One region of the Desulfitobacterium chlororespirans DSM 11544 genome, then DNA from elsewhere that is predicted to be linked to it. Evidence: riboswitches for the same ligand, from Rfam matches in the RefSeq annotation. Region 1 holds a riboswitch; the other holds the start of a gene.
The links. Region 1 has a riboswitch for fluoride ahead of BUA14_RS09870 (universal stress protein). Riboswitches for the same ligand answer to the same signal wherever they lie in the genome.
Positions count from the first base shown of each region.

Region 1 (7,495 bases):
TGATCATAGCATTCTCTCCGCTTTGTAGCCCAGTCCGCGGATGGTTATAATTTGAAATTCCGGCCGGCTTTCAAATTTCTTGCGGAGCTTCTTGATATGGCTGTCCACCGTACGGTCATTGGCTTCCGAGTCCATACCCCAGATTTCATCCATGAGCTGCTGGCGGGTAAAAATCTTTTTCGGATAGCTTAACAATTTAAACAGAAGATAAAATTCTTTTTTAGGAAGCTCATAGGTCATATCAGGTGCGGTAACCGTTAAGGTATCATAATCCAGCACCACATTCCCAATCTGCAGTTTATGGTCGTTGGCAATTTTTGCACGCCGTAAAATCGCTTCCACCCGCAGGATCAATTCATTCATATTGATGGGCTTTACCATATAATCATCCGTACCGACCCGGAACCCTTTTTCCTTGTCTGCAAAACTTTCCTTGGCAGTAACCATAAGAACCGGCAGATCATAATGAGCCTGCCGCAGCATTTCTGTCAGTTGATAACCATTGATGACCGGCATCATGATATCGGTTATCATGAGATCGATTTGTTCACTGTCAAGAATCGCCAGCGCTTTTTCTCCATCCACTGCCTGAAAAGCCTGATAGCCGGCTTGTTTCAGGCGGGCCGCTATGAGTGTTCTAAGATTTTTGTTATCCTCAACCACCAATATTCTAAACATCGGCTGTATCACCTTTCCGGGGTATAGTTGGGGTAAATTTCTCCGACAGTATAACAAACCAATATGTCCTCACTATGACCCAAGAGCAAATTTATATACATAAAAAGCCACAGGGTATTATTAGCCCGGTGGCTTTTTGATCAGCTGGAAAGATTAAGATTAAACCCTCACCTTATAGCATCTTCTCCGCTGTTTGTGCAGTGAAGATGAGCTGTTTGTCGACGGCTTGGGCTGTGCCGGAAAGGCGATAACCTTTCGGGCCGCCTTCTTTGGTAGCGCCGACAATCCATGCCTTATCGTTTGTTTTCAGGTTCTTCTGCGTGACTTCCATCTTATAGATGCCGAAAATCACCTGATCTCCCGAAACCTCACCTTTGCCGGCGATGATCGGGTGTGGTGTTCCGTCTGATCCTACTGTGACAAGCGTAACAAAGGCGGAACCCTCAATAACAGCTTTGATGTCGTCGTTGATAATCATTTTATCCTCTCCTTATGTAAAGTACTAGATAGCTATTTACTCTTAAATTGCTACCTAGTACAATATTAGTATAATAGAAATTAAATTCAAGTACGCAGAAAATTATAGGCAGGTAAGGAAAATATGACTGAGAGAGATGTAAAGTGTGTCGTCTCCTGCGAAACCAAATGCCCCTGCATGGAGTACTGTCCGCTGGGAAGCGCGCTGAAGATCATCGGCGGGAAGTGGAAGCTGTCCATACTATGCGCGCTCCATCAGGACGGGACGACGCGATATAATACCCTGAAGCGCAAAATTGCCGGGATCACGAACACCATGCTGGTTAGTTCATTAAAGGAACTGGAGGAGGACGGGCTGATCGTCCGCCGGCAGTATATGGAGATGCCTGTGCGGGTCGAATATACACTCACCGAGGCCTGCGACGATCTGATGCCTATTCTGATGCAACTGGCCCAATGGGGTGTCAAGGTTCATACGAAGGAATCTTGAAAAGAAGGCTGTATATATGCTACAATAACGCAAAGGGAATGAAGTACTCCCTCGGCATTGCCGGAACCGCTTTTAAAGCTGATGACTTCTGCCTGGAGCAGAATCGTCAGCTTCTTTATTTGAGGAGATGAAAAATGGTGAGAAACATTTTGATTCCTATTGATGGGACAGAGCGAAGCATGAAATCTGTCGATTTGGTGAAGTCACTTTATCAACCAAATGATGTAAGAATCGTTCTCTTAATGGTCCGGGAAGATGTAGAACATTTGTATTCGGAGAAAGAAGTTGAAAAAGCAAAATCTCCGTTAGAATCAACTTTGGATGCCGTGGCATATCAATTAAACGGTTATGACCTCAAAAAGGAAGTCGTATTTGGGCATGCCGGCGAGGCAATTTTAACTTGTGCCAGGCAAAACGACACAGATATTATCGTGATGACGAAATCGACCAGGATAGGATGGGTTCAGAAAATCGGTTCTGTTACAGAACATGTCGTTAAATATGCAAAATGCATCGTTATGATTGTTCCGGAAAACAGTGATACTAAAAAATCCCCGCGAAAAATGCACCAATGCGAATACCTGGACGATATCATCACCCTTAGTGGGCAGCTCAGCCTTGGACCAAATTCCTGTCTGCTTCCGGTTCAGGTCGGCAAATGTATATATAAAATTACTGTGATTGAAGGCAGTCTCCGTATGAATCATTTGACTTATAATCCTGATGGGGGTACCTGGATGCTTCCTCCGCAAAACCATCAACCCCCCTACTATGATCTTAATGAAGGGGATGAGCGGGAAATTCGCTTGGAGATTTTAGTGAATTTTGGAAAGATGGATCATATTGAAATCGTCAACACACAAATGACCAAGCTATTAAAATTTCATTATGCAACAAGATTTGAAAGTATAGAGATATAGTGAAAGCCCCGTGTCATAGGATGAATTTGATATACCGAAACGGTATGATTGGAAACTGAGTGTTTTATCATGAATATTATGCCTGCATTCTGAAATACTAAGTACGGAAATATCTTGAAAGGAGTTTTTAATATGTCACAATTAAACCAAGTTGAACTGCAAAATCTGCGCCATTTGATTGGTGCTCATGAAACTGCCCACCAAAAATTGCAGGCTTATGCCCAGCAAGCGACCGATCCTGAAATTAAGCAATTTTTTTCAGATGGTGCACAGGATGCTATGAAAACCAAACAACAATTGTTAGGCTTTTTGAACTAAAGGAGGAAATAAGAAATGATAGACGAAAAAGTCATGGTCAATGATGCTCTTTCCTCTGTAAAGAGCAGTCTGACCTTCTATGCCAACACTATTTCCGAATGCGCGAACCCCGAGCTGCGTTCTACCATTCAACAGATCCGCAATAACGATGAAGCATCCCAGTATAAGCTGTTCCAGATGGCCCAGGCTAAAGGGTATTATAAGCCTGCTCTTATGGCTAAAGATGATGAAGTCCAGCAGACTAAATCCCAGGTTACCGGCCAATAATAAGAAAAACTTTAAACTGGATTCAACTGAAATTTAAACGAATAGAAAAGCTTGGCTTTAGGCCAGGCTTTTTTATTTATATAGTAAATCTATAGGCAATTCAACAACTGAAGGAGTATTGGGAAAGACAAGATTCCAGTTAGTATAAGGGCAACCAGCGACTTCGCCTCATTTGCAAGCATGGGTTTAAGGCACGGCGAAGCCGGGGTTTTCTTTATAGATTAGGAGCTGATCGTGTTCTGGAATATATAAAAAACGGCCACGACAAGGTTTTATGATCTATTTTGTAGAATTAAAGATATTAAGGCTCTCAGTTTCACTTGTTTGTGGCATGGCGCTGGAAAATAGGAAGATTTAAAGTTCTGAGGAAGTGACCCTATAATGATGCCATTGATAGTACACTATGTGGAATTAAATTTTTTTGCGATTACCATCTTATGCGTAATTTTTTTGAACATGCGTCGCCCAGACCGTCAGTATTCACTGGATCAGAAGCTTTTTTTTCTTTTGATTTCCACCAATGTTCTTCTTTTGGTGTTGGACTCGATGCTATGGATCTTAGATGGTGAGCCGGGCAGCCTGGCGAGAACGCTGAGTATAGCGTCAATCATATTCTATAATACTTTAAATCCGGTCATTTGTATGATCTGGTACTATTATGTGGATTTTTATATTTATAGCAGCAAAGAGCGTTTGACCAAAGTGTTATTCCCCATACTCCTTCCGGTTTTAGTCAACTTGATTTTATCCGTTGCCAGTATTTTTACGAATATTTACTTTATCTTTGACGAGGACAATGGTTATCATCGAGGCCGTTTTATTTTTCTTCTGTTAGGAATATGCCTTTATATGATCATTTACACCAGCGCATTCTTAATCAGGAACAGGAAAAAAATCGATCAAAAAGAGTATGCGTACCTGCTCTTTTTTGCCATTCCGCCGATGGTAGGCGGGGTTATTCAATTCATGTTTCCCGGAGCAGTCATGATTTGGATAGCTTCAACCTTATCTATCTTGATTATCTTTATCAATATCCAAAAAGATCAGCTGAATACGGATTATCTGACAGGTGTTTATAATCGGAGATATCTTGATAATTATCTTCAGGAGAAGATAAAAAATCAGCGCCATCATCTGATTGCCGGTATTATGATTGATATAGATTCTTTTAAAACCATCAACGACTCCTATGGGCATGACAGTGGCGACCAGGCATTAAAATATACAGCGCAAATTCTTAGAAAAACTTTCCGAAAAACGGATTTTATCGCCAGATACGGTGGAGATGAGTTTGTTATAGTTATGGAAATTGATGACCGGGCGGAGCTTATCTCAGCGGTGCAGAGGTTTAGTGAAAAAGTGTCGCAGTTTAATCTGGAAAAGATAACTCCCTATGAGATCTGCCTCAGCATCGGCTATGATTGCTGTGCAAAGGAACCGGAAACGACAACCACGGCTTTTCTGAAAAGAATAGATCAATTGATGTATATGGACAAACAAAAAAATGCTTAAAAATAAAGATATGGGAATAGAAGGGGCTGCTGCTCAACGAACAATAGTTTTCGTTTTGCATCAGCCCTGCTTTGTATTCATCTACATACCTGATACCTATTCTTTGATTAGGAATCTTTATATATAAGTGAACCGTTCATGATTCCGCGACTATTTACAGGTGTACGGGATTTCGAAAGGAGGTCTACATTGGAACTTGTTATGCTTGCCGGCCTCGTGGACGAGTACGGCGATTCCCTTTATAAGTTTTGCCGCAGCCTTACATATTCCAGAGAGGATGCAGACGATTTATTTCAAGAAACATTTTCAAAGATATTTGAACAACTACCCAAATTAAATGATTCGGCCAATCCCAAAGGCTTTATCTTTTCCACAGCCGTTTTTATCTGGAAAGGCTGGAAACGCAAGTATGCCCGCCGCAACCGCTTGGCTCCCGCAGAGCCGTTAGACGAAAATGTGCCGAGTAACGTCAGTACGGAAGTCAGCTTTATGGAGCAGGAGGAAATTCGTATCGTCCAGGAATTGGTTGAAGCCTTGCCTGATAAATTCAAAATCCCGACAATCCTGTACTATACGGTGGAAATGAGTGTGCCGGATATAGCCGTAACCTTGAAGTTACCGGCCGGTACGGTCAAGAGCAGATTATTCAAAGCGAGAAAACTTGTCGAGAAAGGATTGGTGGCACATCAATCAGTCCGTTTCATCAGGCGATTATACATTTACCCTGCTCGGCCTTGTGTCGGGCCAGGACATTACCGATAACCCCACCTACAACAGCAATGGCGATATTCTCAGCGACCGCACCTACACCGTGGTTGCCATCCAAAAGAAGGACGGGAGGCCTATGCCGGCTGCGCAGGATGAGAATTACCCGTCGTTCTATGTTTCCCCCTATATCAAGGGGCTGAAGCCGTGGCAAGTCAATGCCCATACCCTGAACGGCGGCTATATCGAAAATGTCGTGGATGGCGTAATGTACCGAATCATTGACTGCGACGAAGTAGCCATGTTTGCTGACAGAGGCTTATATCTCGGCGTTAATACTGGCTCGTTCTACAATTCAGAGGCATTTAAGTATGATGAAAATACGGGTGTGCTGACAGCCGACCCGAATTTTGATGGGGCAAGCGTCGTGTTTGACCTGCCGATGGATAAGTCAATGGCTAACCCCGCAAAAGCCCAAACCTATCTTGATGAAATGCTGGGGCAATAATTTATCCATAACATCTTTTGTCACCTGATTCTCAGCATAAAAGATCCGCATGATTAGTTCGTGCGGTTTTTTTATTAGAGCAAAAATAGAGAAGGATGGAGGGAATATAGTGTTTTTTATCCATAATGTAAGGTTGACTTGACACCATACCGCCGATCTGCTATTTTTATGTAAGGTGTACCTGACATCATAACAGGGGGTAATGCCGTGCAGAATAATGTAAAGCGTCTTCGCGAAGAATGGGGACTTACTCAAAAAGAGCTGGGAGAAAAAGTGGGAGTTTCCCGTCAAGCCATCAATGCCATAGAGACAGGTAAATTTGATCCTTCCCTATGGCTTGCTTATGATCTGGCCAAACTTTTTAAGGTGTCCATTGAGGAACTCTTTCTTTTCATTGAGGAGGATAGAAAATGAAGCAACTGCTTAAGAATCCGGCCACCAATGCTATCGGACTAAGCCTCTTTACTGCTTTCTACAGTTTAATCTTTCTGATAACTTCCGGTCATGTTGAGTTTGTTAATATTTTGTACTACGACCGGTCGGACGGCAGAGATTCCTTTTGGACCGGCTGGAGCCATTTTCTGGCGTCCGGATATCATGCTTACATCGCCTATACCCTGATAGCCCTGTCTATTTTGGTTGTGTTGATGCTTTTGACGCGCAGGCACCCTTATGATGAATATCACACAGACGTCCTGCTCAAGTGCTTGGCGGTAGCGACGATTCTTACTCTCGCCGCTATTGCCATATTCTATTTGCTGGTTTTAAGTGAACCTAACGGTATTGTGGAAAAGTTTACGCTGTTTATCGTTATCCATTGGGTGACGGTAGTCCTGGCGGATCTGGTTTATGTGCTGATATGCAGATGGAGGTAAAAGATAGAAGCTGGTGGATAGTAGATAAAAGCTAAAAGATAGAAGATAGTAGCTGGAAATTAGAAGCTGGAAAACAGCAGTGGAGATAAGAGATTATGAAAATTGTACTGATCCAGCCTAAAATGAATAAAAGGCCTATGGATACGGATCTAAAGACCCGGATGGCTCCTCCCTTGTCATTGCTTACTCTGATGGGTCTCACACCTGAGGGTCACGAGGTGATTATGGTAAATGAGAATGTGGAGAAAATAGATTATGCTTGCGGCGCGGAGCTGGTTGGCATCACCATTACTTTGGATGTCATGCCCAGGGCTGTAGAGATTGCTGAAAAGTTTCGCCGGCTGGGGATACCTGTCGTGGCCGGGGGGATCCATGTTACCAGCAGCCCGGACGAGTGCAGTGGATATTTCGACGCTATTTGTATTGGCGCCGCCGAGCGGGTATGGACACGGATGATCGAAGATGCGGAAGAAGGCAGATTACAACGGGTCTATCATGATATGGCAGGTTTCCGGGGCGAGGAGATTGCTTCGCCGGCTTATAACAGAATCGATAAAGACCGCTACCTCTATACCAATATCATTACCACAAGCCGCGGCTGTCCCAACCGCTGTGGCTTCTGCTATAACAGCTGCCGGAACAGGATGTATATCCGTCGCCCTGTTGCGGATGTGCTCAGAGATATTGAAGGCCTGGGAACCCGGCATATCCTTTTTATTGACGATAATTTCATCGGTGTGCCCGC
Region 1 covers NZ_FRDN01000006.1:325,121-332,615, forward strand. Annotated here, with positions in the region: gene BUA14_RS09850 (HAMP domain-containing sensor histidine kinase) at 1-7, opposite strand, end outside; gene BUA14_RS09855 (response regulator transcription factor) at 4-678, opposite strand; gene BUA14_RS09860 (pyridoxamine 5'-phosphate oxidase family protein) at 851-1,156, opposite strand; gene BUA14_RS09865 (winged helix-turn-helix transcriptional regulator) at 1,280-1,645, shown strand; fluoride riboswitch at 1,671-1,743, shown strand; gene BUA14_RS09870 (universal stress protein) at 1,780-2,565, shown strand; gene BUA14_RS09875 (hypothetical protein) at 2,698-2,883, shown strand; gene BUA14_RS09880 (spore coat protein) at 2,899-3,150, shown strand; gene BUA14_RS09885 (GGDEF domain-containing protein) at 3,532-4,662, shown strand; gene BUA14_RS09890 (RNA polymerase sigma factor) at 4,852-5,424, shown strand; gene BUA14_RS09895 (hypothetical protein) at 5,507-5,875, shown strand; gene BUA14_RS09900 (helix-turn-helix transcriptional regulator) at 6,083-6,289, shown strand; gene BUA14_RS09905 (hypothetical protein) at 6,286-6,750, shown strand; gene BUA14_RS09910 (B12-binding domain-containing radical SAM protein) at 6,846-7,495, shown strand, end outside.

Region 2 (7,495 bases), on a different contig from region 1:
CATAGCGTTGGGTTTTTCTGGCCTTAACATTCCCTGCCAGATGGATAGCTCCCCCAAACAACAGCAATTTTTCAGTCAGTGTGGTCTTCCCTGCATCAGGGTGGGAGATAATAGCAAATGTTTTCCGGAAACGGATTTGTTTTTCAAGGGATATGCTCACAAGGTTTGCTCCTTACTCTATAAATTAGGATCAACTAAGATCTCTTCATTCATTATCGAGCGCTCCATAGCGCTGAACAGCATTTTATTATAACATAATAAATTCTGCGAAAAAAGGAATCAATCTGACTCCGATGGACAGGATTTCTGCTTTTTACCCATCTTAACCCGGCAGGAATCGCCCTAAACATGTGGAAATACTATGGGTAAAGGAGGGGGACTTGCTATGATGCTCTATGAAGTTCTGTATAATACCCTGAAGAAGGACTGTTGGAAATTTGACTATGATCAAAAGAACGAGTTGTTTCGCTTAGAAATTCGCGGTATTAACTGTGATTTCGTCTCTTTCATTATTGTCGATGAAGAGCAGGAATCTCTGCTTTGCAATACACATATCAAGCAGAAAATACCTTTTGCCAAGCGCGTAGAAGTCTGCAACTTCATGAATCGGATTAATTATGAACTTGCCATCGGCAATTTTGAAATGGATATGGATGATGGCGAAATTCGCTTTCGGACTTACCTGGATTCAGCCAATTCAGAGCCTTCCCAGGAACAGCTTATTAATCTAATCTGGAACGGTGCGCAAACCTTTGATACTTATTATCCTGGATTTATCAAAATCGTATCCGAAGACTATTTGGCTGAGGAAGCAGTACGGGTATGTTCCCAGGATGATGAGTCATAATCTATTAACATGATGCTTATTCTCCTGTTATTGGCATTAATAGTTGTTCTTTGCTGATTAAACCAACAATTACCTGTTTATTTTCTCCTGCTGATTCAGATAATAAGACCGTCTCACTAACAAATACAAAAACTTAAGGAGGGACCCTAAAATGGCAGGAGAAAGAAGTACTAATCAACCAGCAGTTCAAGGTGCCACACAATCACTGGATCAATTCAAGTATGAGATCGCAAATGAACTCGGCGTTCAATTGGGCGGTGACCGCACCAGCCGTGAAAACGGATCTGTCGGCGGCATGATGACCAAACGCATGATTCAGTTTGCAGAAGAAAACCTCAAAAGAGGAACCCGCATCTAACCGTACATTAACCTGATAAGAGGTATCCGCAAGGATACCTCTTACCATTTGGGGACATAGGTGCTAATGATGCAATAAAGAGCGGTTATCCCGCTCTTTATTCTTAGTATTTAATCGTTCCGTCTGTCTCGGTCAGAAACTTCTTCTTGGCATCTAAGTGTTTTCGCACATCTTTTAATTGATGGGGTGAAAGTTCCTCGGCATTCTCGGCAAGAAATTGTTCGTTTTTCTGAATATTCTTGAGGGTTAATTCTATTTTCTTTAATTCTTCCTTCTGGGGTTTATTGCCATTTTTTCTAGGCATCTCTTATCACCTCAAGCTTATTTTCCCCTAAATCATACAAAAAACTTTAGTAATATCTCCCAATTTGATATAATAATGAAGAATATAGCCTTGCCAAGCAAACAAAATTTGAAAGCAATGCTTTCAGGATTTACTTTAACATTCTGCGTACACAAAAAAGATGATGATTAAGAAAGGAGTTCACTTGTGAAGGTTAAGGCGATCAGTTCTCCCGACCCACGACTTCTTGAGCAGGAATTGAATCAATGGCTGGAGGATAATCGCTGGGTCAAAATTGTCAATGTCACTCAAAGTACAGGTCAAACCCATCTCGTCTGCCTTTGGTATGAAGAACCCAATGTTCCCGTGCTGGGTGGATAAATCCAAATAATTCATGCCATAATAGAAGAAACTTAGGAAATCAAGCTTCAAATGAAGGGACTGTAGCTTTCATGAAAATCTCGCTCTTTATTACCTGCCTCGGGGACACCATGTTTCCGGATCTTGGTGAAACCATGGCCAAAATTTTCACCCGTTTAGGGCATACTGTAGACTTTCCTGAAGGGCAATTTTGCTGCGGCCAGATCTCCTTTAATTCCGGTTACATGGACGATACCCGCACAGTAGCCCGGGCGACCATTGATGCTTTCGAAAACAGTGAAGTCGTGGTAGCTCCCAGCGGCTCTTGTATCGGCATGATCCATCACAATTATCCCGCCTTATTTAAGGATGATCCTGTGTATGCCAAAAAAGCCAAAGACTTGATCGACAAAAGCTATGAGTTCACCCAATTCGTGGTCAATGTCCTTAAAACCCCGGATCTCGGTGCCCGTTATCAGGCTAAGGTCACCTATCATCCTTCCTGTCATGCCACCCGTCTTTTGGGGCTTCGTGATGAGCCTATGGCTATCCTGGAGAACATACAAGGCTTAGAGATACTCCCCTTGCCGGAAGCTCATCTCTGTTGCGGCTTTGGCGGCACTTTCTCCATTAAGATGCCCAAAATATCCGAGGCCATGGTCGCCGAAAAAGCTGAACATGTTTTGGCCTCCGGTGCCGATATTCTGACTGGATTGGATATGGGCTGCCTTATGAATATATCCGGCTATATGGAGAAGCACGGCCGCTCCATTCCGGCTATGCATGTCATTCAATTGCTCGGAAAGGGGATGTAACTATGTCACTGGATAATCACTATGACGTTGATGCCGCTTTAGATAAAGCTCTTAAAGATGATTTTCTGCGCAAGGCAACCCGCCGGGCTACGGATAGGCTGAGAAACAATAAACTGGCTATTACAGAAGAGCTGGGGAACTGGGAAGAATGGCGCCAGGTGGGAGAAAGAATCCGTAACCACGTCGTTGAAAACCTGGATTACTACCTTGACATGCTCATTGAAAATGTAGAAAAGAACGGTGGCCACGTTCATCTGGCCAAAACGCCGGAAGATGGCGTAAGAATCGTTCAGGAGATTTTCCAAAAGCATGGCTTCAAATCAGTGATCAAATCCAAATCCATGATTACGGAAGAAATTCACCTTAACCCCGCCCTGGAGAAAGACGGTATTGAAGTTGTTGAGACTGATTTAGCGGAGTATATTATCCAGATCGCCAATGAACCCCCTTCACACATCATCGTTCCGGCCATGCATAAAAACCGCGACCAAATTGCCAAATTATTCGAGCCCATAGCCGGACATCCACTGGATTCAGATACCCCAACCCTGACCAAATTTGCCCGGGAACAGCTGCGGGAAAAATTCCTGACCAGTAAAATCGGGATAACCGGCTGTAACTTTGCCGTTGCGGATACAGGAACCATTACTATGGTTACCAATGAAGGAAACGGCCGGATGACCAGCACCTTGCCCGAGGTACAAATCACCATGATGGGGATGGAGCGGATTGTCCCTTCATATAAAGAGCTCAGCGTTCTTCTTAACCTGCTGGCCCGCAGCGCCACAGGACAGCGCCTCTCGGTCTACACCACGATGATTACACCTCCCAAGCAGGAAGGAGATCTCGACGGACCTAAGGAATGGCATTTGGTCATTCTTGATCACAATCGCTCGGAAATCTTAGGAGATGAGGATTTCCGCTCATCACTGCGCTGCATCCGCTGCGGAGCCTGCTTCAATGTCTGTCCCGTTTATCGCCAGGTTGGCGGACATGCTTACGGCTCTGTTTATTCAGGCCCCATCGGCGTCGTCATTACTCCCCTCTTGGAACAGAATTATGAGAAATGGGGACATCTCCCCTACTACTCCTCTCTCTGTGCGGCCTGCTCCGAAGCTTGCCCGGTACGGATTCCACTCCAGGATTTAATCGTCAAGCATCGGGACCGCAAGGTGCTCAAAGGCTATACTTCGGGTGTGGAAAAGAAGATATTCAAATACTATGGCTATTACTTCTCCCACCCAAAGACACTCAGCAAATTTGTCCACTTAGGCTCGAAATTCCAATTTATCCTCATGCGCAACGGCAGAATTGCCTCAGGACCGCCGCCGCTCAGCAATTGGACCAACAGCAAGACCTTACCCCCTGTAGCCAAGCAAATGTTCCGGGATCAATGGCCGGAGTTGGAGAAGGAACTAAAAACTATGCAGCGAGGTGATCAATAATGAGTGATCGTCAAGCATTTATCGCCAATATCGCTAAAAAACTGGGACGTCCCACTCCAACCTCTGTAGAACCTATCAAGCTTAAATTCCCCCTCTACCGGCTGGACTCCCAAGAGGAACGGATTGATAAATTCATGAAAATGTATGAAGCCATGGGCGGTAAAGCCGTGCAAGCTTCTACCGCTAAAGAAGCGGCCCTGGCTTTGCGGGAGTGGTTCGGTGAAAGCCCTCAGTGGCTTAACCCCAACTCCATTGTGGTCTGGAATGAGCTCCCTACTATGGCCCGCGCCTGTTTGGAAGAGCTGGGCTGGCCGGCCCGTTCCTATGCTGACCTTCCTGCCCCGGAACGCAACGCCATCATGGATAAGATGGAGTTAGGCATTACCGGAGCCGACTTCGGCATAGCCCAATCCGGATCTCTCGTTTTGAAAAGCAGTGCCAAGCGGGGTCGGGCCGTCAGCCTGGTGCCCATTCGCCATCTGGCCTTTATCCCGGCCTCCTTCCTCAGGGACAGTCTCGACCAGGTCCTGGATGAACTTATGGGAACAGATATCCCGGCTGCTATTGAAATCATCTCCGGACCAAGCCGCACCTCAGACATTGAGATGGATCTTTCCATCGGTGTTCACGGTCCCGTGGAAGTTTATTGCATCCTTATGATGGATTAATAGGAGAGCCATTCTGAGAGAATACTCCGAAAACAGGGCGGGAACTCAACTTAACCTTTGAGTTCCCGCCTTTCTTTTAATAACACATCTTTTTTAGCCATACATCTGATCTTGATTGCCAAGATGTCTATAGATCCATGTTTATACTCTGGGCTGCAAAGTAATTGATGATATTCTCTTTCTCGCGTACTTCCACATGAACTACGGGCTGACCCTCTCCTCCCTTGATGCCGCTCCACCGGTAATAGAGGGTTTGCTGATACTGCTGATTGATGATGGGATCAACATACTCCAGGTGCAGGACAATATAGTAGGGATTTACATCAGGCTCGCTGATATCCACTTCATAAGGATCCAACGCAATCACTAAACTGGAGCTCATGTCTTGAGGGATTTCATTCACTAAGTAATTGGGTTCATTATGAATGGGCTTGTCTTGCAATTTTTCCGCAAAAACTATGGTTCGGCTGGCCAAATTCACTGCAGGATGAATTCCTACATTACTGAATTTGAACTCTAAGCGCAGACCGGATTTCAATTCAACCTGAGGTGACTCCCGCAGGGATAAGTAAGGGCGTGAAGATTCACGATCAATTTTCCAGGCATTGAGCGTAACTGTAACAGTAATCGTGGCGGTAAGTGCCAAAATGCAGGTTCCAACCGTAGCTATAATACTGCTCCACTTTGTAAACTTATCTCCAAAGCTCATGGACTGGCTCGCCACCTCCTTCTAAACAAACATCTTTTAGTGTTCTTCACATTCCTGTTTCCTATGCATTGCAGCAATGTTTTTATAGAACCGCTTTCTTTTTAATAAAATAAAGTATATAATATCACCATGAACTAGATAGGCGATGGAGTTCGCCTTTAACCGCCGAATGGCTGATGACTCCTGCTGGTAATCTATTGCTGGCAGGAGTCTTTTTATATTTGAGGAGTGAGCTGAGCATGATTTACTTATGGATAGGTATCGCGGGAATGTTAGGGGCAATTCTCAGATATTTAATCAGCGTTTTATTACTTGCAGATAGTCTGTTTCCTTTTGCAACCTTAACCATAAATCTGTTGGGGAGCTTTCTCTTAGCCTGGCTGACAAGCCATGTATTCAAGAAAGCCCGCCTATCCCCACATCTTTCTACAGCAATAGGAACAGGGTTCATTGGTTCTTTTACAACCTTTTCCGCCCTGAGTGTCGAGACGCTCAGGTTATTTCAGGATGGAAATAACTTTTTAGGTATGGTTTACGTAGTAATGAGCCTCTTTGGGGGATTAGCAATGAGCCACTTAGGTTTAAATGTAAGTAAAGAGGTGCAGGAATCGTGATGGCATCACATATCCTTTTGGTTGGTATGGGCGGGTTCTTCGGAGCAATTTTTCGTTATTTCTTCAGCAAGAAATTAAATGGCGAAAAACTACCGATAGGCACGCTAACTGTAAATTTATCCGGAGCATTTCTTTTAGGAGCCATAATCGGGGCCAATCTAAGTACGGCAACAACACTCTTGCTGGGAACAGGTTTCTTAGGCGCATTTACTACTTTCTCGACACTAAAACTGGAAATGGCCCAGCTGCAATTAAAAAAGGAGCATCGAGTATTTATACTTTATACGACCATCACCTACGGTGGCGGAATTGCCCTTGCCTATTTAGGTTATTGGCTAGGCAGCTTTTTTCGTTGATGTTCATCAAAAAAGCCGTCCTCCCCCACTACTCGTGGAGAGAGGACGACTTTGGCTATTGGCCTCTATTTTGGCTTTCAGACTCCGTAATTTTTAGATTCCATATGTCCATCATCGGCGAAGAATATCCGACGAATACGAATATCCACCGCTCATAGTACTACAGCAGATCCCAGCTTCGCTTAATATGATCGACCAGATTATTGGGATCAACATCGGTATGACATTGTTCACAGTCCATCATGCCCCGGGTATTTTCCAAAGAATGTCCCTTACCATGACAGATCATGCAGTCATCCACCACTTCATTCTTATAAACGGCTTTGAAATTCTTGCTATGGAATTGATTTAAAAGCTCCACGGCTTTAGCGGCTACATCTGCCGTAATGCGGGCGCAGCGCTCACTTCTGGCCTTGCTCTCAGCCTTGAGACCACTGGTATCACACCACACGCTCACGGAAACGTGACAGAGAGGTGATTTGGCGACACTTTTTTCGATAGGCCCCTCATATTCCAAAGCCTTGCCTGCTTCCGGCATAAATTCAGGGAAAGCATAGTCGCAATACCAGCCGAACAATTCGCTGACCACTTTATCCGCATCACTCTTAGGCATGGTGTAGTTAATGGCCGTAGCCGCACCGATCAGGGCGCCGCACAGGGTACCCCAGCCTCCGCCGCCGGTACCGCCCCAGCCCAGAACCTGAGTAGGGACATGGGTGTAGGGATAACCGATCTTTTCTCTTAATTGACCGATAACCGCCTCAAAGGCACCATAGGAACATTTCGATTTGCCATAGCCGGCATAGCCGTCCAACTTGGCTTTTTCCGGGTCCAGCTGTACATAAGGGTAGGGAAAACTTGGTGGTGCGCAATGCTCCCCTTCCGGCAATTGGGCAGCCTCCGCCACTTGGGTATGAAAGATGCTTGTGCCAACAGCTAAAGCTCCCGCCGCCAGAATACCGGATTTTAAAAACTTTCTTCTTGACATATCTTTTTCTTCACTCATTGAAACAGCCTCCCTTTCGTCACTATCCTACTTT
Region 2 covers NZ_FRDN01000015.1:64,485-71,979, reverse strand. Annotated here, with positions in the region: gene BUA14_RS21740 (peptide chain release factor 3) at 1-160, opposite strand, end outside; gene BUA14_RS21735 (YbjN domain-containing protein) at 386-847, shown strand; gene BUA14_RS21730 (alpha/beta-type small acid-soluble spore protein) at 999-1,205, shown strand; gene BUA14_RS21725 (hypothetical protein) at 1,309-1,509, opposite strand; gene BUA14_RS28110 (hypothetical protein) at 1,696-1,869, shown strand; gene BUA14_RS21720 ((Fe-S)-binding protein) at 1,941-2,663, shown strand; gene BUA14_RS21715 (LutB/LldF family L-lactate oxidation iron-sulfur protein) at 2,666-4,108, shown strand; gene BUA14_RS21710 (LutC/YkgG family protein) at 4,108-4,776, shown strand; gene BUA14_RS21705 (hypothetical protein) at 4,904-5,485, opposite strand; fluoride riboswitch at 5,618-5,678, shown strand; gene crcB (fluoride efflux transporter CrcB) at 5,725-6,099, shown strand; gene crcB (fluoride efflux transporter CrcB) at 6,099-6,455, shown strand; gene BUA14_RS21690 (C-GCAxxG-C-C family (seleno)protein) at 6,616-7,461, opposite strand.
Region 2: it holds a riboswitch for fluoride, as region 1 does, so the genes downstream of both, crcB (fluoride efflux transporter CrcB) here and BUA14_RS09870 (universal stress protein) in region 1, are expected to answer to the same signal.